Regions from separate parts of the Klebsiella sp. R445 genome, predicted to be linked through region 3. Evidence: riboswitches for the same ligand, from Rfam matches in the RefSeq annotation. Region 3 holds a riboswitch; each other region holds the start of a gene.

The links. Region 3 has a riboswitch for thiamine pyrophosphate ahead of thiC (phosphomethylpyrimidine synthase ThiC). Riboswitches for the same ligand answer to the same signal wherever they lie in the genome.
Region 1: linked by a shared signal. The riboswitch ahead of ACMYSN_RS02430 (TenA family protein) and the one ahead of thiC (phosphomethylpyrimidine synthase ThiC) in region 3 are both predicted to bind thiamine pyrophosphate.
Region 2: linked by a shared signal. The riboswitch ahead of thiB (type 2 periplasmic-binding domain-containing protein) and the one ahead of thiC (phosphomethylpyrimidine synthase ThiC) in region 3 are both predicted to bind thiamine pyrophosphate.

The regions. Positions count from the first base shown of each region.
Region 1 is NZ_CP180446.1:513,022-522,669, forward strand. Features, by position in the region: gene ACMYSN_RS02415 (DUF4056 domain-containing protein) at 1-466, opposite strand, end outside; gene ACMYSN_RS02420 (hypothetical protein) at 519-1,478, opposite strand; gene ACMYSN_RS02425 (BamA/TamA family outer membrane protein) at 1,495-2,622, opposite strand; TPP riboswitch at 2,919-3,020, shown strand; gene ACMYSN_RS02430 (TenA family protein) at 3,086-3,781, shown strand; gene ACMYSN_RS02435 (ABC transporter ATP-binding protein) at 3,778-4,506, shown strand; gene ACMYSN_RS02440 (ABC transporter permease) at 4,503-5,243, shown strand; gene ACMYSN_RS02445 (type 2 periplasmic-binding domain-containing protein) at 5,271-6,206, shown strand; gene ACMYSN_RS02450 (aspartate aminotransferase family protein) at 6,513-7,898, shown strand; gene ACMYSN_RS02455 (pyridoxal phosphate-dependent decarboxylase family protein) at 7,908-9,389, shown strand; gene ACMYSN_RS02460 (cytochrome c biogenesis protein DipZ) at 9,506-9,648, opposite strand, start outside.
Region 2 is NZ_CP180446.1:2,365,240-2,374,887, forward strand. Features, by position in the region: gene ACMYSN_RS11020 (sugar efflux transporter) at 1-1,155, opposite strand, end outside; gene sgrT (glucose uptake inhibitor SgrT) at 1,320-1,496, opposite strand; gene sgrR (HTH-type transcriptional regulator SgrR) at 1,584-3,239, shown strand; TPP riboswitch at 3,277-3,459, shown strand; gene thiB (type 2 periplasmic-binding domain-containing protein) at 3,491-4,474, shown strand; gene thiP (thiamine/thiamine pyrophosphate ABC transporter permease ThiP) at 4,450-6,060, shown strand; gene thiQ (thiamine ABC transporter ATP-binding protein ThiQ) at 6,044-6,745, shown strand; gene ACMYSN_RS11050 (DedA family protein) at 6,732-7,496, opposite strand; gene araC (arabinose operon transcriptional regulator AraC) at 7,625-8,470, opposite strand; gene araB (ribulokinase) at 8,808-9,648, shown strand, end outside.
Region 3 is NZ_CP180446.1:2,901,569-2,911,216, forward strand. Features, by position in the region: gene purD (phosphoribosylamine--glycine ligase) at 1-242, shown strand, start outside; gene ACMYSN_RS13555 (DUF1481 domain-containing protein) at 424-1,116, opposite strand; gene hupA (nucleoid-associated protein HU-alpha) at 1,129-1,401, opposite strand; gene ACMYSN_RS13565 (YjaG family protein) at 1,588-2,178, opposite strand; gene nfi (endonuclease V) at 2,221-2,892, opposite strand; gene hemE (uroporphyrinogen decarboxylase) at 2,902-3,966, opposite strand; gene nudC (NAD(+) diphosphatase) at 4,006-4,779, opposite strand; gene rsd (sigma D regulator) at 4,873-5,370, shown strand; TPP riboswitch at 5,424-5,576, shown strand; gene thiC (phosphomethylpyrimidine synthase ThiC) at 5,663-7,570, shown strand; gene thiE (thiamine phosphate synthase) at 7,570-8,205, shown strand; gene ACMYSN_RS13600 (HesA/MoeB/ThiF family protein) at 8,198-8,953, shown strand; gene thiS (sulfur carrier protein ThiS) at 8,937-9,137, shown strand; gene thiG (thiazole synthase) at 9,139-9,648, shown strand, end outside.

The DNA of each region.
Region 1 (9,648 bases), 2.4 Mb from region 3:
AGGCATTCAGCTGAATTCGCCGTACCCCCAGTTCTTCGCTGTAGAACACCCGCCCGCTTTGCCCCAGATTAGGGAAAATGCGGCTAAACAGATAAAAGGTGTTGTCTGCCGTATCGCGCACGTGGGCAATATCAATAAACCCACCGCGCCGGGTATAGATCAGGCCATTTTTCTCTTCGCTCAGCCCCACCAGATTTTTGACCGCCCCTAACGCGCTGTCGTTGTAATGATGCCGCCCCAGCGTATCGAGGGTTAAGACGTTGCCAATCTGATAAACCGGAATCGGCACCCCGATAGCCCTGACATGCAGGTCGTAACCAAAAGCACAGCACGGACGCAGCGATTCCGGCGCCGTCAGATGACTGACCACCGGTGTCACATGAGAAACGGGAACGATCGGCAATACCGGGTCCTGGGCACAGACCGAAAAAGCGGCCGCCAATAATACAAACAAGCCATTGCGCATTAACATTGTCTCCAGGACAGAAAATTATGCATCACAAACAGCGCCTGTGATGTTAAAAACGGTACTCTCCGGCGACAAAGAAACTGTTACGTTCGTTAAAGCCAATCTCGGTTAACACGTTAAAATTCTGCGTAATTTCATATTGCGCCCCGATCAGCATATTCCACGGCGAAGAGAGACGCTGCTTCACATCGAACTTGCCCTGATCGTCTTTATTGACGGCGGCGATTAACGGCTGAAGCTCCGGCGGCATGTGCAAATCAGAGAGGTTGCCTTTGAACTCCTGCTGCACGTTCTGGTACATGCTGCCCACCCAGATGCTTAAGTTCGACGGCCCGGCAATGCCCTGCAGATTAAAGCGGTAGCCGACCCGCGGTGACACGGTAGTGGCGGAGATTTTACCGTCGAGGATATCGAAATCGGTGCGGGTATAGTTGGTATCCACCAGACCAAACCAGTTGCCATAGCCCCCGGCGAGGGTAAAGCCGGTGCCCCAGGTGGTCCCTTTAAAATCCAGCGCGAAGTCGATATTTTGCAGCTGGCCGCTTTCATACAAACGATGCACCGACCCGGCAATCACCCGGTCCAGACCGCGGTATTTTGACGGGTCGGCGTCAACGGAGACTTTTGACAACGAGGAGCCACGAGTGTGGCCGACGATGCCGTAGACATTAAGAAAAGGAAACACCCACATATCCAGACGCAGGTTTTCAGTTTTGCTTTTCTGCCGCGTATGACCGGCGTCAATGGCAAACATATCGCTGGGTATGGCGTGGTTGCCAAGCGCCAGACCGGAAAAAGAGATACTGTCGACCAGGATATCCTGGCGAATGTTCATGTAACTTAAATTGACCCCGAACGGCAGCGGAATGGAATATCCACGCGCTCTTGCTTCATCACCCCAGATAGGGAAATAGCTGTCGTTACTGCTGCCGGTACTGTCGGCAGTGGTGGCCCCCCAGGCGGTACCCGACGTTAACAACAACGTAATTACGGTTTTAGTCCATCGCATTTTCTTTTATCTGACCTTAAAGTCCGGAACCTACATTAAAATAGACCGCCTGTTCATGCTCGCTGAAGGCGATATCTATCCCCGTATGTAATCCATACTGGCGCGCTATCAGGTAACGAAAACCTGTCCCCCACGCCACTTCTGTCTGGTCCCACAATGCATGCGCCTCATCGGCAGCGCTGCCAACGCCAACAAATCCTTGCAGGATCCAGCGCGGCGTAAACTCCCAGGCAAGCTGGGTTTGTGCGGTCGTCACGTAATCGCCCTGATAGCGGTAACGAGAGATGCCGCGTAATTCGATATAAGGACGCGCCATTGGCGTCAGGCGATTATCGTGATGGGTTAATGACTGGTAGTTACCGGCGACGGCGAGCGTTAACGTGCGGCTCAGCGGAAAAAAGTATTTCCCGTCTAAAGAGAACTGGTTGTAGTGATAATCGCCGCCTAACAATGAGCGGTAGAACCGGTACTCTCCCTGCACCGATAACCCTTTCTTAGGATAGAAAAAATTATCCGTCGTGTCATATTCAGCCACCATCCCTAAAGCCGACGACGTGCTCTCCTGACCAAATACCTGCTGCCAGACCCGATTGACCACCGGGTTTTCGGCTGAAATATCGGTTTTCGCGTACACCTGAGAAGCCCCGACAAACACCGGCGAATCGCCAACGCGGAACAGCAGTTTCTGTAACCCACCATAGCCTTTGGTTTGTGAGTGAATGGCCTTGTTTTGATCAAAATGACTTAAGCCGTCGCCGTAGATATCGAGTTTGATATTGGCGTAGCCCATCATCACCAGGTAACGAATGTGGTCGTCATTCCAGGTATGGCGATGGCCGCCGCCGACAAACCAGGTGCCGTTCTGCGTCGCGCCGCCGCCAAAAGCGGTCATCGGTGGGGGAATAAAATTATCCCCTTTGTGGGTGCCTTTACCGTGCAAAAAGAGACCAAACAGACCGCCGCCGTAGCCCACCGCCGGCTCGGTAATGACCATCGGCACCGGAAGAAATCCGTACTGGTTGTCCTGCAGGTAGTGGCTCATGTCCACCATGCCATCTTCAGGATCAAACAGACTGCTCGCTGTAGCAGAAGTAGAAAGCGGCCCGATAAGCGCTAGCAGTAAGGTTGAAAGCGGAAACTTCATGCACTCTCCGGGGATAAGATGGATTCTGAACACCCAGGTAACTGAAGAATAATGGGTTTCAGATAGCAAAAATATATCCTATGGCGCCCTGAACTACCAATTTTCGGTAACAGGTTTTCTTTAATTTTGGACAAAATAAGGAGATTTAGCACACAAATTGCTAACAAAAGTTAACGTGAATATGCAACGAGCGAGGCGGATTGCCGTTGCCAGAAGGTGTGACGTTGTCACTTATTCTGTCGCTTTTCAGCGATGAACCAGGGGATTGTAATCAAAAAGTGAATGCCGTATAACATGGCGCAACCGAGGGGTGTCCCGTGAGGGCTGAGATGGCGTAAGCCGAACCCTTTGAACCTGATCTGGGTCATGCCAGCGAAGGGACGGGTCGGCAATTTTGCCACGCTACCGCCATTGCCTGTTCATACTTCCGCACGCCCGGATCTCCCCTTACTCAGGAGGTCCTGTGATTCTTCCCCTCTTCACCCAGGGTATTTATGGTCGTCTGCGCCAGCAGGCAGGAGACGACTGGACGCACTACGTCGCCCACCCTTTTGTTCGCCAGCTTGCTGACGGCTCCCTGCCCGAACCGGCCTTCCGCCGCTATCTTACCCAGGACTATCTGTTCCTGATCCACTTTGCCCGCAGCTATGCCCTGCTGGTCAGCAAACTGCGCACCCTGCCGGAGATGCGCGCCGCGTCCGCCTCACTGAACGCTATTTTGGGCGAACTGCCGCTGCATGTCGGCTATTGCGCCGGCTGGGGGTTGGACGAAGCGCTGATGGCTGCCGAGCGCGAAGCCCCTGAAACGGTGAACTACACCCGCTACGTGCTGGATATTGGCCATTCCGGCGATACGCTGGATCTGCTGGTGGCGCTGATGCCCTGCGTCGCCGGCTACGCGGAGATTGGCCTCGGGTTGCTGCACGACCCGGAAACCCGCTTTACCGATAACCCCTACGCATCGTGGATCCGCAACTACGGCGACGCCGGCTATCTCGAGGGCGTCACTGCCGCCATTGGTCTGCTGGAAACCCTGTGGCAACAGCGCGGCGCCGAATCGCGCTTCGCGGATCTCAGTGAAATCTTCGCCACCGCAACGCGGCTGGAAGCAAACTTCTGGCAAATGGGGCTGAATGCCGCCACGGAGGCTACGGCGTGACAGCCCCGACCCTTCATGTCCGGGAGCTGAGCCTGCAGTTTGGCTCGCGGATGATTTTCGCCAATCTGTCGTTCGATCTTCCTGGCGGGCAGTGGACCTCGTTGCTGGGGGCCAGCGGCGTGGGTAAAACCAGCCTGCTGCGGATTATCGCCGGACTGGCCTCGCCAACTCACGGGCGGGTTTACGCCAGCGACGGCGAGCCGCTCGGCCACCGTCTGGCGTGGATGGGGCAAAAAGATCTGTTGTATCCCTGGTTGAGCGTGCGTGAGAACGTCGCGTTAGGGGCCAGGCTACGCGGAGAGCGCACCGACACGCCGCGCGTGAACCGCCTGTTAGAACAGGTTGGGCTCAGCCACTGCGCCGACGATCGTCCCGCCGCGCTCTCCGGCGGCATGCGTCAGCGGGCGGCGCTGGCACGCACCTTATACGAAGACCGCCCGCTGGTGCTGATGGATGAACCCTTTTCCGCGCTGGATACCATTACCCGCACGCGCATCCAGACGCTGGCGGCGGAGCTGCTGGTTGATCGCACCGTAGTGCTGATTACGCACGATCCGATGGAAGCCTGCCGGCTGAGCCATCGGCTGCTGGTGCTCTCGCTCGCGGCGGGCGGCATGGACGATTCACACCATCTGGCGGGAGTCCCGCCCCGTGCGCCGGACGATCCGCTGTTGCTGACCAGCCAGGCCGAACTGCTGCAACAGCTGATGAGGGCCAATGGATGAGCGGCAAACTGTTTCGCGGCGGCGTGGTGTTCTGTGGCCTGCTGCTGCTGTGGTGGCTGGCAAGCCGCAGCGGTATCCCGGCGTTCCTGCTGCCGTCACCGGCGGCGGTGGCCGAAGCCCTGTGGGTTAATCGCAGCTGGCTGAGCTGGCACACCCTGGTCACCCTCAGCGAGATCCTCAGCGGTCTGGCGCTTGGCGTGCTGCTCGGGGTGGTGCTGGCCCTGTGTATGATCGTCTCGCCACGGCTGCAGCGCTGGCTGATGCCGCTGGTGCTGACCAGCCAGGCTATTCCGGTGTTCGCCCTCGCCCCCCTGCTGGTGCTGTGGTTTGGCTTCGGGATGAGCGCCAAAGTCATGATGGCGGTGCTGGTGATCTTCTTCCCTGTGACCTCGGCATTTTTTGATGGCCTGCGGCGGGTCAATCACGACTATCTCGATCTGGCCCGCACCATGGGCGCTTCTTTCGGCGCGCAGCTGCGTCACGTACGCCTGATGGCGGCGCTACCGGCGCTCGGCTCTGGTCTGCGGATGGCCGCCGCCGTCGCGCCAATCGGCGCGATCATCGGTGAATGGGTCGGGTCGGCGGAAGGCCTCGGCTACGTGATGCTCAACGCCAATGCGCGCATGCAGACCGACGTCTGTTTTGCCGCCCTGTTTATTTTAGTGCTGCTGACGGTCCTGCTGTGGCTGGCGGTAGATGCCTTTTTACACCGGCTGATTAACTGGTCGCCGGAATAATGACCGACACGGAAACAAGGAATAGCCATGAAAAAATCGATGTTCGCCGGATTGACCTTCAGCGCCCTGCTCAGCGGGCAGGCCGTCGCTAACGAAAAGCTGACGCTGGTGCTGGACTGGTACATCAACCCGGACCACGCCCCGATTATGGTGGCAGAGCAGATTGGCGCGTTCAAAGCCCAGGGGCTGGACGTCAAGATCGTTCCGCCGTCCGATCCGGCGCTGCCGCCGCGTCTGGTGGCCGCAGGCCAGGCGGACCTGGCGATAACCTATCAGCCGCAGGTGCACTTCTTCGCCGATGAAGGGCTGCCGCTGGTCCGGGTCGGCACGCTGATTGACTCGCCGTTAAACACGGTGATCGCCCTCGATAAAAGCATCAAAACCCCGGCCGACCTGAAGGGCAAAAAGGTCGGGTATTCGGTGAGCGGTATCGAGCAGGCGACGCTGGCGACCATGGCGCAGAACGCCCATATCGACCCGAAAAGTATCAGCCTGATCAATGTTAACTTCCAGCTGACCAGCGCCCTGCTGGCGGGCCAGGTTGATGCGGTGATTGGCGGCTACCGTAATATAGAAGCGCTGGAGCTGAAACTGCAGGGCAAAGCGCCGCAGGTGATGAACGTCGAAGATTTCGGCGTCCCGGCCTATGACGAACTGGTGATTGTCGCCAATCGCGACCAGCTGCACGCGGCGAAAATCAAAAAGTTCCTCGTGGCGCTACAACAGGGTGTGAGCTATCTGCGCGCCCATCCGCAGGAGACCTGGCAGACCTTTGCCGCCGCCCACCCGGAGCTCAACACCGAACTGAACAAGCAGGCCTGGATACAAACGGTGCCGCTGTTTGCCGATCATCCGGCGGCGCTGGATAAGTCGCGCTATGAAGCTTACGAACAGTTTTTATATAACAACAAGTTGCTCAAAAAAATCACACCTTTGAGCAATTATGCGGTTGAACTGCAGTGAGTAACCCTACCGCTGACGGAACTTTTTCCGTCAGCAAACCCAGCGAAGCGGTAATTACCAACCGCTGATTTACTTACCAGAAATTACACTTTTATTGCTGTTAATGCGTTAAAAATAAACCATGAAAATCAGGTGGTTATCATTGATTTTGGCAATGTAAAATTAACGTAAAAATACCTCAATAAATAAAACGTTGAATGCAGATTTAAAAAGCCATATATTGTGCGCGCTTTATGAATGGCGATTCATTTTCTTAAACCAATTATTCAACCAGAACTCAACCGTAGCGCTGGTTGTGGGAGTGATATGATGACGGATAAAGTCCGTATTGATACTTTAAGTGCAGATTTATTGGACGCTAACAACGAAACCTTTTTGGCCCGTCAGGCTGAATTCGAATCGAACGTCAGGAGTTACCCACGTAAGCTGCCGCTGGCGATTGCTAAAGCGGAAGGTGTGTGGTTAACCGATGCGGATAACAAACAGTACCTGGATTGTCTTGCCGGTGCTGGGACCCTGGCCCTTGGCCACAACCACCCTGATGTGCTGCAAAGCATCCAAAGTGTCATTACCAGCGGCTTGCCGTTACATACTCTCGATCTGACCACCCCGTTAAAAGATCGCTTCTCCGAATACCTGCTCTCTTTGCTGCCTGGCGAAGGGAAAGAATATTGCCTGCAGTTCACCGGCCCGTCCGGCGCTGACGCCGTGGAAGCGGCCCTGAAGCTGGCGAAAAAATACACCGGTCGTTCTTCCGTTATCAGCTTCTCCGGCGGCTATCACGGGATGACCCACGGTGCGCTGTCGGTGACCGGTAACCTGTCACCGAAAGAAGCCGTTAACGGCATGATGCCGGAAGTGCAGTTTATGCCGTATCCGCACCAGTACCGCTGCCCGCTGGGTATCGGCGGTGAGGCTGGCGTCAAAGCCCTGACCTACTACTTCGAAAACCTGATTAACGACGTGGAAAGCGGCGTGCGTAAACCGGCGGCGGTGATCCTTGAAGCCGTTCAGGGTGAAGGCGGCGTAAACCCGGCTCCGGTCGAGTGGCTGCAGCGCATCCGTAAAGTGACTCAGGAACACGGCATTCTGCTGATCATCGACGAAGTTCAGGCTGGCTTTGCCCGTACCGGTAAACTGTTTGCCTTCGAACACGCCGGCATCGAGCCGGACATTATTGTGATGTCAAAAGCCGTCGGCGGCGGTCTGCCGCTGGCCGTTCTGGGTATCAAGAAACAGTTTGATGCCTGGGAACCAGGTCACCACACCGGCACCTTCCGCGGCAACCAGCTGGCGATGGCAACCGGCCTGACCACCCTGCGTCACCTGAAAGATAACAACATTGCTGGCAAAGTTGCGGCACAGGGCGAGTGGCTGAAAGGCAAACTGGCCGAGATGCAAAAACGCTACCCGGTGATGGGCCACATTCGCGGTCTGGGCCTGATGATCGGTATTGAGATCGTTAACCCGAACGACGCACAGGATCACATGGGTTGCTACCCGGCTGACGGCGCGCTGTCTGCCCTGCTGCAGAAGAAATGCTTCGAAGCGGGCCTGATCCTTGAGCGCGGCGGTCGCGGTGGCTGCGTACTGCGCCTGCTGCCGTCCCTGCTGATCAGCGATGCTGAGCTCGGGATTTTCCTCGACAAATTTGAACAGGCCATGCTGGCCGCCGGTGTAAAACCGGTCTGAATGGAGCGAATGACCGCAATGTCCAAATTGAATCCGATCCTTGCCGGTTCGCCGCAAAGTATTGAGGCCTACCAGCAGGTTATCAACCAGACCAGCCAGGCCGTCGCGCAGTGGCTGCAGCAGCCTGAGATGTACCAAGGGAAAAGCGTCGCCGAACTACGCGAGCGCATTACTCTTGAGTTCACCGAGCAGGGTCTGGGTAACCAGGCGGCGATTGAACGTGCGATCGAGTACTTCCTGAAAGACAGCCTGTCGGTACACCACCCGCAGTGCGTGGCGCACCTGCATTGCCCAAGCCTGGTGGTAAGCCAGGCGGCGGAAGTGCTGATCAACGCCACCAACCAGAGCATGGACTCCTGGGACCAAAGCCCGTCGGCCACCATCATCGAGATGAAGCTGATCGAATGGCTGCGTGTCCGGGTGGGTTACCAGCCAGGCGACGCCGGTGTATTCACCAGCGGCGGCACCCAGAGCAACCTGATGGGCCTGATGCTGGCGCGCGATGCGTTCTTTGCACGTCAGGGTCACTCAATCCAGCAGGATGGTCTGCCGGGCGATATTCGTAAGTACAAAGTGCTGTGCTCTGAAAACGCCCACTTCTCGGTGCAGAAGAACATGGCGCTGATGGGCCTCGGCTACCGTTCCGTCACGCTGGTCAAAACTGACCGCTTTGCGCGCATGGATGTCGAAGACCTGAAAGCGAAAATCGCTGAGGCGCAGGCCAACGGTGAGCAGATCATGGCTATCGTGGCAACGGCCGGTACTACCGACGCCGGTGCTATCGACCCGCTGCGCACCATTGCCGGTATTGCGGCAGAGCATCAGATCTGGCTGCACGTCGATGCGGCATGGGGCGGCGCGCTGCTGCTGTCCGAGCAGTATCGCGATTATCTGGACGGCATTGAGTGCGTGGATTCCATTACCCTGGACTTCCACAAGCAGTTCTTCCAGACCATCAGCTGTGGCGCGTTCCTGTTAAAAGATCCGCGTCACTACGAGCTGATGCGCTACCAGGCGGCCTATCTGAACTCCGAGTTCGATGAAGAGCATGGCGTGCCGAATCTGGTCTCCAAATCGCTGCAGACTACCCGCCGCTTCGATGCCCTGAAGCTGTGGATGGGCCTGGAAGCGCTGGGTCAGAAACAGTATGCCGAAATCATCGATCATGGTGTCACCATGGCGAAGCGCGTTGCGGAGTACGTCACGGCACAGCCTACGCTGGAGCTGGTGATGGAACCGCAGCTGGCAAGCGTACTGTTCCGTTCACGTCCACAGCAGATGGCCGGCAGCGATGCCGTAGCCATTGCCCTGCTGAACCAACGTGTCGGCGACGCGCTGCTCGATTCCGGCCGGGCCAACGTCGGCGTGACCGAGCATAACGGCGTGACCTGTCTGAAGCTGACGCTGCTGAACCCGATTGTCACCCTGGATGACGTGAAGGTACTGCTGGATCTGGTTGAGCGTACCGCGCAGGAGCTGCTGGCGAAATAAGGCGTCACCGAATGCCTGGCATTCGGGCCTGTTGTTGCAGCAGCGTACAAAAAGCCGATAACTGTGGTTATCGGCTTTTTTATGCCTGAAACAAAACGTGACAGCGTCACATGTTTTCAGCTTCTGGCCTCCTGCAACAGCTGCTGGATAACCTGCTCCTGCCGGGCATAATCCCCCTCGCCAAACGCGGTGTAACGCAGCTGACCGTGAGCATCAAACAGATAATGGGCCGGCCAGTACTGATTACCGAAGGCATTCC
Region 2 (9,648 bases), 540 kb from region 3:
CAGCGTGAGCACCGAAATCACCGCAATGGCCCAGTAGACGCTGGCGTGACCGTAGCTTTGCGACAGCGCCCCTTGCAGCACGCCCGCCAGAATCACCCCGGTCGAAATACTGTTGGTAAACAGCGTGGTCGCCGCGCCCGCTCGTCCCGGCATCAGGTCCTGAAACCACAGCATGCCGATCCCGGCAACAATCCCGATGAATATGGCATTGAACAGCTGCAGCGCCAGCAGCGCGGTACGATGGTGAAACAGGATCAGGCCGATATAGAACAGCACGCCGGCCGCCACCGCCACCACCATCATTTTGCGTTTACCCCAGCGCTTCACATAGTAGCCCGCCAGAATCATCGCCGGGATTTCCAGCCCGGCCGCCGTCCCCATCAGGATCCCTGCGAGACTGTCCGGCAAACCGAGATCGCTGCTGATCCACAGCGGCATATCGATGATATACATGGTGTTGCAGGTCCACATCAGCGTCGAGGCGATAAACAGCATACGCACGTTTTTATCCTGCCATCCTCCCGCCGGTAGCGCCGCGCCGTCCGCTTCCGAAGGCTGCTCCACCCGCGCCACCGAGGGCAGCTTCACGGCGATCAGTGCCAGACTGATCACGAAAATGCCAGCAGCAATCGAGAACATGGTGGTAAAGCCGTAATTCAGCGCCAGCATAAAGGCCAGCGGCGGCCCGATAACCCACGCCAGCGACAGCTGAGCACGCATCACCGAGCTGAACATCACCACTTCCCGCGCCGAGCTGTCGGCATATTCCCGCGCCAGGGCAAACAGCTGCGGCATCGCGGCATTGGCGATCGACGCCAGCATCACGCCGCAGGTGATCAGGGTTAAGTAGTGGCGATTGAAGGCAAACAACAGGGCGTTCCCCACCGCCATCAGGCAGCAGAACATGATCAGCCGACGTCGATCGCCCTGGCTGTCAGATCGTTTTGCCAGCGCCAGGCTTACCGCAATTCCCGCAATGGCGTTAACGGTATAAAACAGGCCAACCCAAAAAGGTTGTGCGCCCACTTCGCGGCTGAGGAACAGGCTAAGGGTGGGAGCCTGAAGCGCGCCCGCAATGCCCATCATAAACGCGACCAGCATAAAAGCCGCGTAGACGCCGTTCAGCCGCCGTCCCATCGTCATTAACCACAGCATGTCATGTCCTTAAAGCACGCGAAGAAACGAAAAAAGCCAGCAGAAGCAATCTGCTGGCAGGTGATTTTATACTCTATCTATTTCAAGTGACAGACAGGCGACCAAAACGTTTTGGCTTCAGTCACGTGACCTGAGTTTGAAAGCGGACAGGTATACACCAATACTCAGTCACACATGATATCGGCAAGGCCATGATCAGAGGTCTGTGACGTAACTCCCCACTGCATCAGCTCGCCAAGAATCTTCTGCTGTCTCCCTGCCATCAAGCGGGCCAGCCATGACGCATCCTGCGTCGCAGAAAAGTAGCGTTGGTAGAACTGTTTCGCGGTAGACCCCATCATATTCACCTCCTCGCTTCATCGAAGTGGATTATTGGCCTAATATAGGGATTAATAAATTGCTGACTTTTCATCAGGAGTTCCCCTTTTATGTCTTCTGCTCGTTTGCAACAACAGTTCATCCGCCTCTGGCAGTGCTGCGAAGGCCAATCGCAGGAGACGACGCTTAACGAACTGGCGGAGATGCTGTGCTGTTCTCGCCGCCATATGCGCACGCTGCTGAACATGATGGAAGCCCGCGGCTGGCTAACCTGGGAGGCGGAAGCCGGGCGCGGTAAACGTTCCAGGCTGACCTTCCTCTATACCGGTCTGGCATTGCAGCAGCAGCGGGCAGAAGATCTGCTGGAGCAGGATCGGATCGATCAGCTGGTTCAACTGGTGGGTGATAAAGCCGCCGTGCGCCAGATGCTGGTGTCGCATCTTGGCCGCAGCTTTCGTCAGGGGCGGCATATTCTCAGGGTGCTCTACTACCGGCCGATGAAAAACCTGCTCCCCGGCAGCGCGCTGCGCCGCTCAGAAAACCATATAGCCCGGCAGATCTTCAGCGCGCTGACCCGGGTAAATGAGGAAAACGGGGAACTGGAAGCCGATATTGCCCACCACTGGCAGCAGATTTCGCCGACCCACTGGCGGTTCTTTCTCCGCCCCGGCATTCATTTTCACCACGGCAGAGAGCTGGAGATGGAGGATGTGATTGCCTCCTTACAGCGCAGCAACACCCTGCCGCTGTATGCGCATATCGAACGTATTGTCTCCCCCACCGCCTGGACTCTGGACATTCACCTGACGCAACCGGACCGCTGGCTACCGTGGCTGTTGGGCCAGGTTTCGGCGGTGGTTCTGCCGCGGGAATGGCAATCGATGGACAATTTCGCCAGTATGCCGGTCGGCACCGGGCCTTACGCGGTGGTACGCAACAATCAAAACCAGCTGAAGATCCACGCCTTCGATGACTATTTTGGCTACCGGGCGCTGATCGATGAAGTCAACGTCTGGGTGCTGCCGGAAATTAGCGAAGAACCCAACGGCGGCTTAACGCTGCAGGGCACCACCCAAAGTGAAAAGGCGGTGGAGAGCCGCCTTGAAGAAGGGTGTTACTACCTGCTGTTTGATGCCCGCAGCCCGCTTGGCGACAACAGCGCGGTACGTCAGTGGCTCAGCTACCTGTTCCAGCCCGCCACGCTGCTCTACCATGCCGGTGAACATTACCAGGGTAACTGGTTCCCGGCCTACGGCCTGCTGCCCCGCTGGCACCACGCCCGCAGCCACGCCTGTGAAAAACCGGCGGGGTTGGAATCCGTCACTCTGACCTATTATCGCGATCACGTCGAACACCGGGTGATGGGCGGGATCATGGCGGAGCTGCTGGCGGAGCATCAGGTAAAACTTGAGATTCAGGAGCTGGAGTACGAGGAGTGGCACCGCGGCGAGGTGGTCAGCGATATCTGGCTGAACAGCGCCAACTTTACCCTGCCGATCGATTTTTCACTCTTTGCCTTGCTGTACGAAGTCCCGCTGATTCGCCACTGCATCCCCATCGACTGGGAGCAGGAAACCCGGCGCTGGCACGCCGGCGAATTAAACCCGGCCACCTGGAGCCAGCAGTTGCTGGCCAATCAAACCGTCGTTCCGCTGATCCACCACTGGCTGATGATCCAGGGCCAGCGCAGCATGCGCGGCGTGCGCATGAACACCCTCGGCTGGTTTGATTTCAAATCCGCATGGTTTGCCCCGCCGGAGCCGTAATGCTTTCAGTCAACTAACAAAATCATTACACTATTCGCCGTTCTCAACGGGGTGCTATTAAACATACACGCGATCGTTCGGACTACCTCAAAAGCGGCAAGCCACTGAACAGGCTAGCTAACGCAGAGGCAGCGCGCTCGATGAAGTGTATAGGCTGAGAAAATACCCGTCGAACCTGATCCGGATAACGCCGGCGAAGGGATTTGGGGCCGACTCAAAATCCTTTGCCACCCTTTTTTATGAGGTGCAAAGTGTTGAAAAAATTACTCCCGCTGCTGGTACTGGTCGCCGCGCCCACGCTGGCGAAGCCTGTCCTTACCGTTTATACCTATGACTCTTTTTCCGCCGACTGGGGCCCTGGCCCGGTGGTGAAAAAGGCGTTTGAAGCCGACTGCAACTGCGAGCTGAAGTTCGTGGCGCTGGAAGATGGCGTGTCGTTGCTTAACCGTCTGCGGATGGAGGGCAAAAACAGCAAAGCCGATGTAGTGCTCGGGCTGGATAACAATCTGCTGGAAGCGGCGGCGCAGAGCAAATTGTTCGCCAAAAGCCAGGTGCCGGTCAGCGCGGTCACCGTGCCTGGCGGCTGGGATAACGACACCTTCGTGCCGTTCGATTATGGCTACTTCGCATTCGTCTACGATAAAAACAAGCTCCAGAACCCGCCTAAAAGCCTGAAAGAGCTGGTTGAAAGCGATCGGAAATGGCGGGTGATCTATGAAGATCCGCGGACCAGTACGCCGGGCCTGGGGCTGCTGCTGTGGATGCAGAAAGTCTATGGCGATAAGGCCCCGGAAGCCTGGCAGAAACTGGCAGCGAAAACGGTCACCGTCACCAAAGGCTGGAGCGAGGCCTACGGTCTGTTCCTGAAAGGGGAAAGCGACCTGGTGCTCAGCTATACCACCTCGCCGGCCTATCACATTATCGAAGAGAAAAAAGACCAGTACGCGGCCGCCGGTTTTACCGAAGGTCACTATCTGCAGGTTGAAGTCGCCGCGCGCACCGCCGCCAGCAAACAACCCGAACTGGCTGAAAAATTCCTCAAGTTTATGGTGTCACCGGCCTTCCAGAACGCGATCCCTACCGGCAACTGGATGTATCCGGTTACCCAGGTTGCGCTACCCGCAGGCTTTGACGCCCTGCAAAAACCGCAAACCACCCTGCAATTTACCCCGCAGCAGGTCGCCGCAGAACGTCAGAACTGGATTAATGCATGGCAACGCGCCGTCAGCCACTAAGTCTTAGCTGGCTGGTACCGGGCCTGACGGCCAGCGCATTGCTGGTCGTCGTGGCGCTGTCGGCGTTTCTGGCGCTCTGGAGCAGCGCGCCGGAGGCCGCCTGGTCTTCGGTATTGAACGATAGCTACCTGTGGCACGTTATCCGCTTCTCCTTCTGGCAGGCGTTTCTCTCGGCGCTCCTCTCCGTCGTGCCGGCGGTGTTTCTCGCCCGCGCGCTCTACCGCCGACGTTTTCCCGGTCGAACGCTGTTGCTGCGCCTGTGCGCAATGACGCTGATTCTGCCGGTACTGGTGGCGGTCTTCGGTATTCTTAGCGTGTACGGTCGTCAGGGCTGGTTGGCGGCGCTGTTTAACGTCGTCGGCTGGCAGTGGGATTTCTCACCCTACGGGTTACAGGGCATTCTTCTGGCGCACGTCTTCTTCAATATGCCGATGGCCACCCGCCTGCTGTTGCAGGCGCTGGAGAATATCCCCGGAGAGCAGCGCCAGATAGCCGCCCAGTTGGGAATGCGCGGCTATCACTTTTTCCGCCTGGTGGAATGGCCGTGGCTCCGGCGGCAAATTCCGCCCGTTGCGGCGCTGATTTTTATGCTGTGCTTCGCCAGTTTCGCCACCGTGCTGTCCCTCGGCGGCGGCCCGCGGGCCACCACCATTGAGCTGGCGATCTACCAGGCGCTGAGCTTTGATTACGATCCGGCCCGCGCCGCGATGCTGGCGCTGATCCAGATGATCTGCTGCCTCGGGCTGGTACTGCTTGCCCAGCGCTTGAGCAAAGCAGTCGCCATCGGCGTGAGCCATGTTCATGGCTGGCGCGATCCGGACGATCGCCTGCACAGCCGCCTCAGTGACGCGGTGTTAATTGCTATCGCGCTCCTGCTACTGCTTCCCCCGCTGCTGGCGGTTGTCGTCGATGGCCTGAATAGCAACCTGTTCAGCGTGCTGGCCCGCCCGGCGTTGTGGCAGGCATTCTGGACCTCGCTGCGCATCGCGCTGTGCGCCGGAGTGCTCAGCGTTATTCTGACGATGATGCTGCTGTGGAGCAGTCGTGAACTGCGTCTGCGTAACCAGTCGCTGGCGGGGCAAACGCTGGAGCTTAGCGGCATGCTGATCCTCGCCATGCCGGGCATCGTGCTGGCAACCGGCTTCTTTTTACTGCTCAACAACAGTATCGGTCTGCCTGAATCCGCTGACGGAATCGTGATCTGTACCAACGCGCTGATGGCCATTCCCTACGCCCTGAAGGTGCTGGAAAACCCGATGCGCGATATCGCCGTACGCTACGGCCAGCTGTGCCACTCTCTCGGCATGAGTTGTTTCACCCGCCTGCGGGTGGTCGAACTGCGCGCCTTAAAACGCCCGCTGGCCCAGGCGCTGGCCTTTGCCTGCGTGCTGTCGATCGGCGATTTTGGCGCCGTCGCGCTGTTCGGGAACGACACTTTCCGCACGCTGCCGTTCTATCTGTACCAGCAGATTGGCGCCTATCGCAGCCAGGATGGCGCGGTGACCGCCCTGCTGCTGCTGGTGCTGTGCTTTGTCCTCTTTACTGTGATTGAGAAACTTCCGGGGCGTGATGTTAAAACTGAATGATGTAACCTGGCTCTACCAGCATCTGCCGATGCGGTTCACGCTCTCCGTTGAGCGAGGTGAACGCATCGCCGTGCTCGGCCCCAGCGGCGCGGGGAAAAGTACGCTGTTGAATCTGATCGCTGGCTTTTTGCCACCGGCAAGCGGCACGATCCTCATCGACGGCCAGCCGCATACCGATACGCCGCCGGCCCGGCGCCCGGTGTCGATGTTATTCCAGGAAAACAATCTCTTTCACCATCTCACCGTCCGCCAGAATATTGGCCTCGGAATGCATCCGGGACTGAAGCTCACCGCCGTGCAGACTGCCAGCCTGCAGGCCATCGCCGGACAAATGGGGATTGATGCACTGCTGGACAGACTGCCAGGGGAACTCTCCGGCGGCCAGCGTCAGCGCGCCGCGCTGGCACGCTGTCTGGTTCGGGAACAGCCGGTGTTGTTGCTGGATGAGCCGTTTTCCGCCCTAGACCCGGCGCTGCGTCAGGAGATGCTGGCGCTGGTCAGCGACGTGTGCCAGCAGCAGCAGTTAACCCTGCTGATGGTGTCGCACAGCGTCGAGGACGCCGCGCGCATCGCCCCACGATCGCTGGTGGTAGCTGACGGGCGTATCGCCTGGGACGGCGACACCGACACCTTACTTCGCGGGAACAGCAGCGCCTCTCACCTGTTAGGGATCAGCGCGCGATAACCTTGTGCAGAATATCGAGGTAGACCGGCATCAGCGGATGGCGAATCACTACGGTTAACGCCACGCCGGCCAGTACCACCGTCAGGGGAGTCAGCCAAAGCAAGCGCGGGCGAGGCAGGAAGCGCGTCAGACGATCGCGCGTTTTCGCGCTCCGCCATAGCCGCCAGCACAGCCAGCCCGCCAGCCACGCCAGTAGCGCGGCCAGCAGCAACAACCACTTGAAGCTGGCGCTGTGTTCATCTGCAGGAATATCAATCGCCGCACCGGCCAGAATCCCCGGCATAAAGTACAGCGGCGGCCAGAGCAGACAGCCAATAATATTCGGCGGGATAAACTTCATGACCGGGAGGTCGAGCATGCCGGCAACCATTGGTACCAGCGGTCGCGTCGGGCCGACGAAGCGGCCGATCAGAATGGTTACCATGCTGTGCTGATGTAGCGCGTGCTCGGTTTTATCCAGCAGCGCTTTGTTTTTCTTCATAAACGACCAGCGGTGCAGCGGTTTCTTAAACCGCCAGCCGAGCCAGAAGGAGATCCAGTCACCGAGCAAACAGCCGACTATCCCCGCCAGCCATGCCTGCCAGAAGTTGACTTCACCGCTACCGATGAGCGCCCCAAGACCGGCCATCATCACCGTTCCCGGCAATATCAGCCCCACCAGCGCCAACGACTCCAGAAAGGCGACCAGCATCACGGCTATCAAGGAATAGACCGTGGATTGGGTGATAAAATGTTCCAGCAATGCTTGCATAATGTGCCCGGTTTCAAAACGAAGCACGGATTTTCCAGAGCCGTCGTGCATTCGTCAAGCCATCAATTGTCCAAATAGTTTACTGGTTGTGACAATTTTCCGGCGCAACATTTCATTTTATTTACGTTTTATTCACACCCCGCGCGGAATTCACTCGGACTGGCGCCGGTACATTTTTTAAACACCCGCGAGAAATAGAGCTGATCTTCGAAACCGACATTGCGCCCCACCGTGGCGATCGGCATACGGGTGGTGCTGAGCAGCAGCTTCGCCTGGCTGATGCGCTGATCTTCCCGCCACCCCAGCACGCTGATGCCCAGCTGCTGGCGGAACAGGTGCGACAGCCGCGAAGGCGACAGACAAACGTGTTGGGCAACGCTGGCGATGTCGAAATGGCTGTCTGCCAGATGATCGCTGATGTACTGGCAGGCATCGCGCACGCGGTTGTCCAGCGGCGGATGCAGCGACTCGTTGATGGCCTCCATGCGCCGCAGCAACAGCTGCTCCAGCAGATTGATCGCCAGCAGCTCCGAATAACGTCCGGCCCCTTGCCCCGCCTCAACAATTTGACCAAACAGCTCGCAAAAACGCGTCTGCCACGGCTCATCGGGACGGAAAAAACCGGTATGAGCGAAGATCGTCGGCCAGTTCAGCCATTCATGCCAGTAGGCGCGTGGGCGAAAGTAGACCCACTGGTGATACCACTCCCGGGCGTCAGGATGGCGCCCGTAATGATGAATCTCCCCCGGCGGAAACAGCAGAATATCCCCTGGCCGGCAGACAAACTGCTGGTCGTGATTGTTGATCACCCCTTCACCGCGAATGGTCAGGTTGAGGATATAGCCCTTCATTCCCAACGGGCGATCGATAAAGAAATCCAGATAGCCATCGGCATCAATCGGCGTTAGCCCCGTCACCAGATGGGCGTTGAAAGAGTAGCCCGGCAATAGCGGATCGTTTTGTGTTTCAGCCATAAGATCGGCTCTCCTGGATATCACATGGAAACCAATTGTCCATATTCAACATTGTACTGCTAACCCGTTGCTCCGTACTGGGACGGCGGTTGAAATTTAGAGCAAAACCCGCCACCTCACAGCAAAAACCGATGATAGCGCACATTTAAAGCACTTTCACCGGGTAACAGGTGTGTCTATATGGACGGCAGGAAAGTCCACATTGAATATTTGCACGGCGTCACACTTTGCGATGCTATAGCAAAATAGTCCATAAGATTAGCGAATACGGCCTGACGGTTTTGGCCATGAATATCTACTGTTTCACCATTAATGGTTTTCTGCATGGAGTAACAGCATGGCAATTGCGATTGGCCTCGATTTTGGTAGTGATTCAGTACGCGCCCTGGCGGTGGAATGTGCCACCGGCGCCGAACTCGCTACCAGCGTAGAATGGTACCCGCGCTGGCAGGAGGGTCTGTTCTGCGACGGCCCGAATAACCAGTTCCGCCATCATCCGCGCGACTACATTGAGTCGATGGAATCCGCACTGAAAAGTGTGCTGGCGTTATTAAGCGCCGAACAGCGTGCCAGCGTGGTTGGCATCGGCGTCGACAGCACCGGTTCCACACCGGCACCGATCGATGCTGACGGTCAGGTACTGGCGCTGCGCGAAGAGTTTGCCGATAACCCGAACGCCATGTTCGTGCTGTGGAAAGACCACACCTCGGTTGAAGAGGCTGAAGCCATTACTCGCCTGTGTCACCAGCCGGGCAAAGAGGATTACTCCCGCTATATCGGCGGGATCTACTCCAGCGAATGGTTCTGGGCAAAAATACTCCACGTAACCCGTCAGGACAGCGCCGTCGCGCAGGCCGCGGTGTCGTGGGTAGAGCTGTGCGACTGGGTTCCGGCCCTGCTTTCCGGCACCACCCGTCCGCAGGATCTGCGTCGCGGCCGCTGCAGCGCCGGGCACAAATCTCTGTGGCATGAGAGCTGGGGTGGCCTGCCGCCAGCCAGCTTCTTCGATGAACTCGATCCGATTATCAACCAGAACCTGGCGTGGCCGATGTTCAGCGACACCTGGACCGCCGATGTGCCGGTCGGCTCGCTGTGCGCTGAATGGGCCGAACGTCTTGGCCTGCCGGAAACGGTGATCCTCTCCGGCGGTGCATTTGACTGCCACATGGGCGCCGTCG
Region 3 (9,648 bases):
AGATCTTTGGCCTGCCGCAGAGCGATGCGGCAGACGGCAAAGTGTTCCATGCCGGTACCAGGCTGACCGACGACCAGCGTGTTGTCACCCAGGGTGGTCGCGTCCTGTGCGTAACGGCGCTGGGTGATACCGTTGCCCAGGCACAAAAGCGTGCTTATGAGCTCCTCACCGGCATTCATTGGGACGGCAGCTTCAGCCGCGACGATATCGGCTGGCGCGCAATCGCCCGCGAGCAGCACTAACGCCTGAGCGGCACCTCAATATCGCCTTATCGACGGGCGGCTTCAGTATTGAAGTCGCCCGTTTTTTTATCATCAACGGACGCGGAAGCCCGGCATCGTGCCGTGGGTTAGGCATAAGGTGCGTCGGGAAAGACAGAGAGAGGAACTGAGAAGGTAAAACTGGCATGCGTTCTGACGGGCGTCAGAAGGTTTTTTCCTGCGGTTGCCAGGTACAGAAGTCTTCGTTGGCCACCAGCAGCAGCTGAGCACCATCCGAGGCTTCGAGCCACGCTACGCTCACGTCGACAGAAGAATGGCTCTGGCGACGTTCAATAAAGGCCAGTGCCCGCGCGTCCAGCTCCGGCTTCACGGTTTGCCCTTCGCAGGTCGTTACCGTCCGGTTGGCATGCCAACGCCCCTGACGCAGGACAACACGCCCCTGGCGTAGTGCATCGCTGGTCTGGCGAATCTGTGTCGCCCGATAGCGGTAAAGCGCAACCTGATCGCTGGAGAGCTGCTGTTTTTGCCCATCCACTTCACGCTGCATAAAGCTCAGCTCGCCCTGGTCATCAAAGCGGGCGCGGATATGTTCCGAGGGTTTGCCGTAAACGTTGAGTTCGATCAGCCTGAGTTTGTCACCCTGCCAGCGGTATTCGCTGGTTGAGGTATTGCCGTGACGCCACGGACTGAAGGCGGCAAGAAGATGCACTTCGCCGTTGGAATCCAGACGCCAGATACGCATCGCGCCCTGGTTGTCCGCATAGCCACTGGCGGTAAAAGGCGGCAAAGAAGAATGACTACTACAGGCAGTGAGCAGCAGTGTACCCACCAGCACCGCGACACGGCGCCAGATAGACAAAAGGGGCGGTAAGGCCCCTTCGTTAAAACTGTACACTGCCACGCGGTCTTACTTGACTGCGTCTTTCAGAGCTTTACCAGAAACAAACGCCGGCACGTTAGCAGCGGCAATTTTGATTTCGTTACCGGTCTGCGGGTTGCGGCCAGTACGCTCAGCGCGGTGGTTCACTTTGAAGGTACCGAAACCAACCAGTTGGACAGCATCACCTTCTTTCAGAGACTCAGTAATTGCAGCCAGGGTAGATTCCAGGGCAGCTTTTGCCTGTGCTTTGGACAGGTCAGCTTTGTCCGCAATTACATCAATCAGTTGAGTCTTGTTCATAAGTTATCCTTACAATGTGTTTATCGCTTGCTAAGCACCGAGTGCGACGGAAATGCCTGAAAAGCACTCTCCTGCATACACGCACCGATAGCCACTTTTTTTCGCCCTCCAAATGTAGACCAGACGGGGGGCGGAATGGAAGCCTTCAGACGCGACAATTCAGGCGGTAAATCACGTTTTCTGGTCTCACTGCTTAAAATTTATACCAATATTGCTCTCACCGGCCTCGCGGAGGTCTGCGCGCAGTCCTTTGATCAGTTCAATGTCGCGCTCTTCGCACTCGGCCAGCAGACGGAAAATCTCCCACTGAATATCCCATTCCTGCTCTACCGCTGGGTTTTCTTTGAGCTCTTCATCGGTCATTTCGCGACCAGCCTGGGTCATTTCCAGCATTGCCACTGTCGTGATGGAACTCTTACTGACCTCAATCGCGTGCTCAAGCGTTTCTCCGCTCAGGCGCGAGTGAATCAGTTCGCTTAATGCGACACAGGCATCGATGGCAGGATAAACACCATACAGATCGTAATCGTCGGCTGCCGGAATGGCTTCCTCCAGCTTTTCGAGCTGGCTGTCAAAATTCACCTTCGCATCTTTGACCGTCAGGGTTTCCCAAATCAGATCGAGAATACGGCGATACAGCTGACCATCGGCAAACTCAGTTTGCTGGCAGAACATGGCGTAATTAGGGTACATGCGCTCGCACAGACAAGCCATAAAGGTGACGTGCTGCCAGCTTTCAAGCTTCTCCAGACGCAGATGAATCGGGTTTTGTAACATGATGAATTCTCGAAGTCAGAAATTAGCCGCAGTGTACCTGAATCAGCCGTGATTTGCTTGCCAACGCACAAACGCCGGACGCCGTGAAGCAACCGCATCCGCCCAGCGCGTTGGCTCTGGCAGACGGTAGCCCTGCATACAACGCTGAACCCATGTCAACGCGCTATCGAGGGAGACGCGATGGCCGGTGCTGATAAAGAGTGGATTACAGCGCACTTTACTGCGCCAGACCCACGCCAGTTGTTCACTTTTGTCCATCAACGGCGCCAGCGCCCCCACCTCGTCGTCGGGCAACGTAAACTGCCCACACAAACGCTTTTTCGCCACGCCAATGGTCGGCACATCCACCAGCAGGCCAAAATGACTGGCGACGCCCAGCCGCCGTGGATGGGAAATGCCGTGACCGTCGACAAATAACAGACCCGGCTTTTGTGACAACTGTTGCCACGCCGCCAGCAGCGCGGGGGTTTCACGAAAGGAGAGAAAACCGGGGATGTACGGCATGGTGGTCGCCACCCGCGCCACCTGATATTCCACCAGTTCCAGCGATGGGTAGGCGAGCAGCACCATGGCCGCCCGCGTCACTGCGCCGTCTTGCTCAAAACCGACGTCCGCGCCACCGATCAGCCCGCAAGCATCCGGATCCCAGCGATCCTCACGGATAACCGAGCCGGCCAGCGTCTGCTGGCTGGCACGAAGAGACGTCAGATCCATCGCCATACCTTAGCGGTGATATTGCGCCGAGAGTCGGTGCACTGCCTCGACAAACACGCCGGCATGCTCAGGATCCACATCCTGATGAATACCGTGCCCAAGGTTGAAGACGTGACCTTCGCCCTGACCAAAGCCAGCAAGAATCGACCCGACTTCTTCTTCAATACGGCCCGCAGGCGCGTAGAGCATAGAAGGGTCCATATTGCCCTGCAGAGCCACTTTATGGCCGACCCGACGCCGGGCATCGGCAATATCGGTCGTCCAGTCGAGGCCCAGCGCATCGCAGCCGGTCTCCGCCATCGCTTCCAGCCACTGCCCGCCACCTTTAGTGAACAGCGTGACCGGTACGCGGCGGCCTTCATGTTCACGCAGCAGACCATCCACGATTTTGTGCATGTAGTAGAGCGAGAACTGCTGATAATCACGACCGGTCAGCACCCCGCCCCAGGTATCGAAAATCATCACCGACTGCGCGCCGGCTTTAATCTGGGCATTCAGATACAGCGTGACGCTTTTTGCCAGCTTATCGAGCAAGGCATGCAGCGCCTGCGGATCGGCATACATCATTTTTTTGATCACGGTGAAGGCTTTGCTGCTTCCGCCTTCCACCATATAGGTCGCCAGCGTCCACGGGCTACCGGAGAAGCCAATCAGCGGAACATCGCCGTTGAGCGCGCGACGAATGGTACGCACGGCATTCATCACGTAGCCGAGTTCATCTTCCGGATCGGGTACCGGCAGTTTATCGACATCGGCTTTGCAGGTGATGGTCGAGGTGAAACGTGGACCTTCGCCGGTTTCGAAGTACAGCCCAAGCCCCATCGCATCCGGGATGGTCAGGATGTCCGAGAAGAGGATCGCCGCATCCAGCGCGTAGCGACGCAGTGGCTGCAGCGTGACTTCACAGGCAAGTTCGGCGTTTTTACATAGCGACATAAAGTCGCCCGCTTGCGTGCGAGTGGCCTTGTACTCCGGCAAATAGCGGCCAGCCTGGCGCATCATCCACACAGGGGTCACGTCCACAGGCTGGCGTAGCAGCGCTCGCAGGTAACGATCGTTTTTTAGTTCGGTCATGTTATTCATCCTGATCCCATTTTACGCCAGTGTAACACGTCACTCCGCCTCTGCCCGACACAGTGCCACGGTATCTTCTATCAGCCGGCGCGCCACGGTACCCGGCGGCGGCAACAGCGGTAAATCGTCGTAACGATACCAGCCTGCCTGCAGCAGCTCTTTTTTATCGATCACAATGTCGCCGCTATCATACTCCGCCATAAACGCGGTCATCAGCGACTGGGGGAACGGCCACGGCTGGGAGGTCACATAGCGCAGGTTTTTCACCTTCAGGCCGCACTCTTCCATCACTTCGCGGGCCACTGCCTGTTCCAGGGTCTCCCCCACTTCGACAAACCCGGCCAGCACCGTGTGTACGCCGTTACGATGGCGGGTATGCTGCGCCAGCAGGATCGTATCGTCCCGACGGATCGCCACGATCATGCACGGGGCAATTTGCGGGTAGTAGCGCTCGCGGCAGTGGCCGCACAGCATCGCCCACTCGGTTTTGCTCGGGTGCATCGGGTGGCCGCAGTAGCCGCAGAATTTATGCGAGCGATAAAACTCGCTTAGCTGGATGCCGCGCCCCGCCAGCTGAAACAGCCCCGGGTCGCTATCCAGCACCTGGCGTAACGATCCCATATCCTGCCGACGATCCTGGCGCACCATCCACACCGCATCACCTTGCCATTCTCCGATATGCAGCGCGTGCTGACCGACAAGATTGAAATTTACCGCTTCGCCATGTGGTAATTCCCCGCCGGGTAACCATAATTTTTGTTCGTGACTGACGATCCACCAGCCGCGATCTAATTTTTCAATAATACGATCCATATCTATTGCACTACCTTCGTTTTACTGGCACTTTTAACATTATATTTACATTTTGGTGAGCAACGTTATTTTCTTAAACTTGCGGAGTCAACCATGTTAAACCAGCTGGAAAACCTAACGGAACGTGTTGGAGGCAGTAATAAACTGGTCGATCGCTGGCTACATGTACGTAAGCATTTGCTCGTGGCTTACTACAAGCTGGTTGGCCTGAAGCCCGGCAAAGAATCCTTTATGCGACTGAACGAAAAGGCGCTGGATAATTTTTGCCAAAGCCTGGTGGATTATCTCTCCTCCGGCCATTTTAATATTTATGAACGTATTCTTGGCGAAATGGAAGGCAATACGCCACTTTTGGCTGCCACCAAACTCTATCCGCAGCTGGAAGCCAACACTCAGCTGATTATGGATTGCTACGACTCCTGCCTCGAAAACGCCATCGACCACGATAACTATCTCGAATTTCAGCAGGCGCTGTCCGATATCGGCGAAGCGCTGGAAGCGCGATTCGCGCTGGAAGACAAGCTGATCGTACTGGCGATATCGCATAACCTGAAAGACAACATCAGCGACAATATCGCGCCGACGGCTTGAGTTGTGCGCTGTTAACGAGTAGTTTACATACGTTCCCCCTCGCTGGAGGGGGATGTATCTTGTCGGAGTGCCCATTTTCCACAACAGCATTCGTGATGCCTCAAGGCAGCACGAAGGATGAAGCGGAAAAGGCTGAGACCGTTAATTCGGGATCCGCGGAACCTGATCAGGCTAATACCTGCGAAGGGAACAAGAGTAAACTGTCCTATGCGACCGTCCCTCCAGGACCGATCGCCTCTGTTACTCCATCCGTCGTCTGACAAGCCATGTCCTTTTTCATCTGGAATGCGCTATGTCTGCAACAAAGTCTGAACCAAAACTCACCCGTCGGGAACAGCGCGAACGCGCCCAGCATTTTATCCATACCCTGGAAGGGACCGCCTTTCCCCGCTCCCAACGCATCTACATTCAGGGCCAGCAGGCGGAGATCCGCGTGCCGATGCGGGAAATCCAGCTCAGTCCCACCTTGATTGGCGGTGATAAAGCCCAGCCGCAGTACGAACAAAACGAAGCGATCCCGGTGTACGACACCTCCGGCCCTTATGGCGACCCCGACGTGGCGATCGATGTGCGCCAGGGACTGTCAACGCTGCGCCAGCCATGGATTGATGCACGCGATGACAGCGAACCGCTGCAGGAACGCAGCTCGCAGTATACCAAAGCGCGCCTCGCCGATGACGATCTTGATACGCTGCGCTTTCGTGGCCAGCTGACGCCACGGCGCGCGAAGCCTGGCAAATGCGTCACCCAGCTCCACTATGCCCGTCAGGGGATCGTGACGCCTGAAATGGCGTTCATCGCCATCCGCGAAAACATGGGCCGGGAGCGTATTCGCGGGGAGGTATTGCGCCACCAGCATCCGGGGGAAAGTTTCGGCGCCCGGCTACCGGACAATATCACCGCAGAATTCGTCCGCGATGAGGTCGCTGCCGGGCGGGCCATCATTCCTGCCAACATCAACCACCCGGAATCTGAGCCGATGATTATCGGCCGCAACTTTCTGGTGAAGGTCAACGCCAACATCGGCAACTCGGCGGTCACCTCCTCCATCGAAGAAGAGGTAGAAAAGCTGGTATGGTCGACGCGCTGGGGCGCCGATACGGTGATGGATTTGTCCACCGGACGGTATATCCACGAAACCCGCGAATGGATCCTGCGTAACAGCCCGGTCCCCATCGGCACCGTGCCGATTTACCAGGCGCTGGAGAAGGTTAACGGGATCGCCGAGAACCTCACCTGGGAAGCTTTTCGCGACACCTTGCTGGAGCAGGCAGAACAGGGCGTCGACTATTTCACCATCCATGCCGGCGTCCTGCTGCGCTACGTGCCGATGACAGCCAGACGCCTGACCGGTATTGTCTCCCGTGGCGGCTCTATCATGGCCAAGTGGTGCCTCTCGCATCATCAGGAAAACTTCCTCTACGAGCGTTTCCGCGAAATCTGTGAGATTTGCGCCGCCTATGATGTCTCCCTCTCCCTCGGCGACGGCCTGCGCCCCGGCTCGATTCAGGACGCCAACGATGAAGCGCAGTTTGCCGAGCTGCACACACTGGGCGAGCTGACCAAAATCGCCTGGGAGTACGATGTGCAGGTGATGATTGAAGGCCCGGGCCATGTGCCGATGCAGATGATCCGCCGCAATATGGCCGAGGAACTCGAGCACTGCCACGAAGCGCCGTTCTACACGTTGGGGCCGCTGACCACCGATATCGCCCCGGGCTATGACCATTTCACCTCCGGCATCGGCGCGGCAATGATCGGCTGGTTTGGCTGCGCGATGCTCTGCTACGTCACGCCGAAAGAACACCTCGGCCTGCCGAATAAAGAAGATGTGAAACAGGGGCTGATCACCTACAAAATTGCGGCCCATGCGGCGGATCTGGCGAAAGGCCATCCCGGCGCACAGATCCGTGATAACGCCATGTCCAAAGCCCGTTTTGAATTCCGCTGGGAAGACCAGTTCAACCTCGCCCTCGATCCATTCACCGCCCGTGCTTATCACGACGAAACGCTACCGCAGGAATCCGGCAAAGTCGCCCATTTCTGCTCCATGTGCGGGCCCAAATTCTGTTCAATGAAAATCACCCAGGAAGTACGGGACTATGCCGCCCGCCAGAATATCGAAAGCGGAATGGCTGATAAGTCGCAGGACTTCCGCGCTCGCGGCGGTGAGATCTATTTACGTAAGGAGCAAGCCTGATGTATCAACCCGATTTTCCGTCCGTCCCGTTCCGTTTAGGCCTCTACCCGGTCGTCGATAGCGTGGTCTGGATCGAACGCCTGCTGCACGCAGGTGTACGTACCATTCAGCTGCGCATCAAAGATAAGCGCGATAGCGAGGTAGAAGCCGATGTCATCGCCGCGATCGCGCTCGGGCGTCAATACCACGCCCGGCTGTTTATCAACGACTACTGGCAGTTGGCGGTTAAACATCAGGCCTATGGCGTGCATTTAGGGCAGGAGGACCTGGAGACGACTGACCTGAACGCCATTCGTCATGCCGGCCTGCGCCTCGGCGTGTCGACCCATGACGATATGGAAATCGACGTTGCGCTGGCGGCACGTCCTTCCTATATCGCCCTGGGTCACGTCTTCCCCACGCAAACCAAGCAGATGCCTTCCGCTCCGCAGGGTCTGGAACAGCTCGCCCGCCATATCCAGCGGCTGGCCGATTACCCGACGGTCGCGATCGGCGGTATTAGCCTGGCGCGCGCGCCACAGGTACTGGAAACCGGCGTCGGCAGCATCGCGGTGGTCAGCGCCATTACCCAGGCGGCGGACTGGCAACAGGCCACCGCGCAGCTGCTGGACATGGCGGGAGCAGGCGATGAATGACAGCGATTTTATGCGCTACAGCCGCCAGCTGATGCTGGAAGATATCGCCATCGAAGGTCAACAGAAGCTGCTGGCCAGCCGGGTGCTGATTGTGGGACTCGGTGGGCTGGGTTCGCCTGCTGCCCTGTATCTGGCCGGAGCGGGCATTGGTACGTTGGTTATCGCCGACGATGATGAGGTGCACGTCAGCAATCTGCAGCGGCAAATTCTGTTCACCAGCGATGACATTGCCCAACCGAAAACCACCGCCGCCCGGCAGCGCCTGGCCCGGCTCAATCCACAGGTTGAGATCGTCACGTTACAGCAACACCTGGCCGGCGAAGCTTTGCGCCAGGAGGTCGCCAAAGCGGATGTGGTACTGGACTGCACCGATAACATGGCGACCCGCCAGGCCATCAATGCCGCCTGTGTCGCACAGGCGACTCCGCTGATCACTGCCAGCGCCGTTGGCCTGGGCGGCCAGTTGATGGTACTGACGCCGCCGTGGGATCAGGGCTGCTACCGCTGCCTGTGGCCGGACAGCACCGAACCCGAACGTAACTGCCGTACGGCGGGGATTATCGGGCCGGTAGTCGGCATGATGGGCACCCTTCAGGCGCTGGAGGCCATCACCTTGCTTTCCGGTATGGCAACGCCGCGCAACACCCTGCGCTTATTCGATGCCCGCACCAGCCACTGGCGCAATCTGACGCTCCAGCGCGCGCAGAGTTGCCCGGTCTGTGGAGGGCAGCATGCAGATCTGGTTTAACGATCGGCCGGTGCAGTGCATCGAAGCCACCACCGTCGCCGCCCTGCTCATTCAGTTAGAACAGCTGCAGGCGGGTATCGCGCTGGCGCTCAATCAACAGGTCCTACCGCGCGAGCGGTGGGAACATCATCTTCTGCAGGAAGGCGATCGGGTCCTGCTTTTTCAGGTCATCGCCGGAGGCTGACATGTTACGTATCGCGGACAAAACGTTTGAATCTCATCTTTTTACCGGTACCGGGAAATTCTCTGCGCCGGAAGTCATGGTCGAAGCGATTCGCACCTCGGGCAGCCAGCTGGTCACGCTGGCGCTAAAGCGCGTCGATCTGCGCCAGCATAATGACGCTATTCTCGCCCCATTACTGGCCTCCGGCGTCAGCCTGTTGCCGAATACCTCCGGGGCAAAAACGGCGGAGGAAGCCATCTTCGCGGCCCGACTGGCGCGGGAAGCGCTGGGCACTCACTGGCTGAAGCTCGAAATCCATCCGGATGCACGCTGGCTGTTGCCGGACCCGATTGAAACCCTGAAGGCGGCAGAAGTGCTGGTACGGGAAGGTTTCGTGGTGCTGCCTTATTGCGGCGCCGACCCGGTCCTGTGTAAACGGCTGGAGGAGGCCGGCTGTGCTGCGGTAATGCCGCTGGGTGCGCCGATTGGCTCGAATCAGGGGCTGGAGACCAAGGCGATGCTGGAAATCATT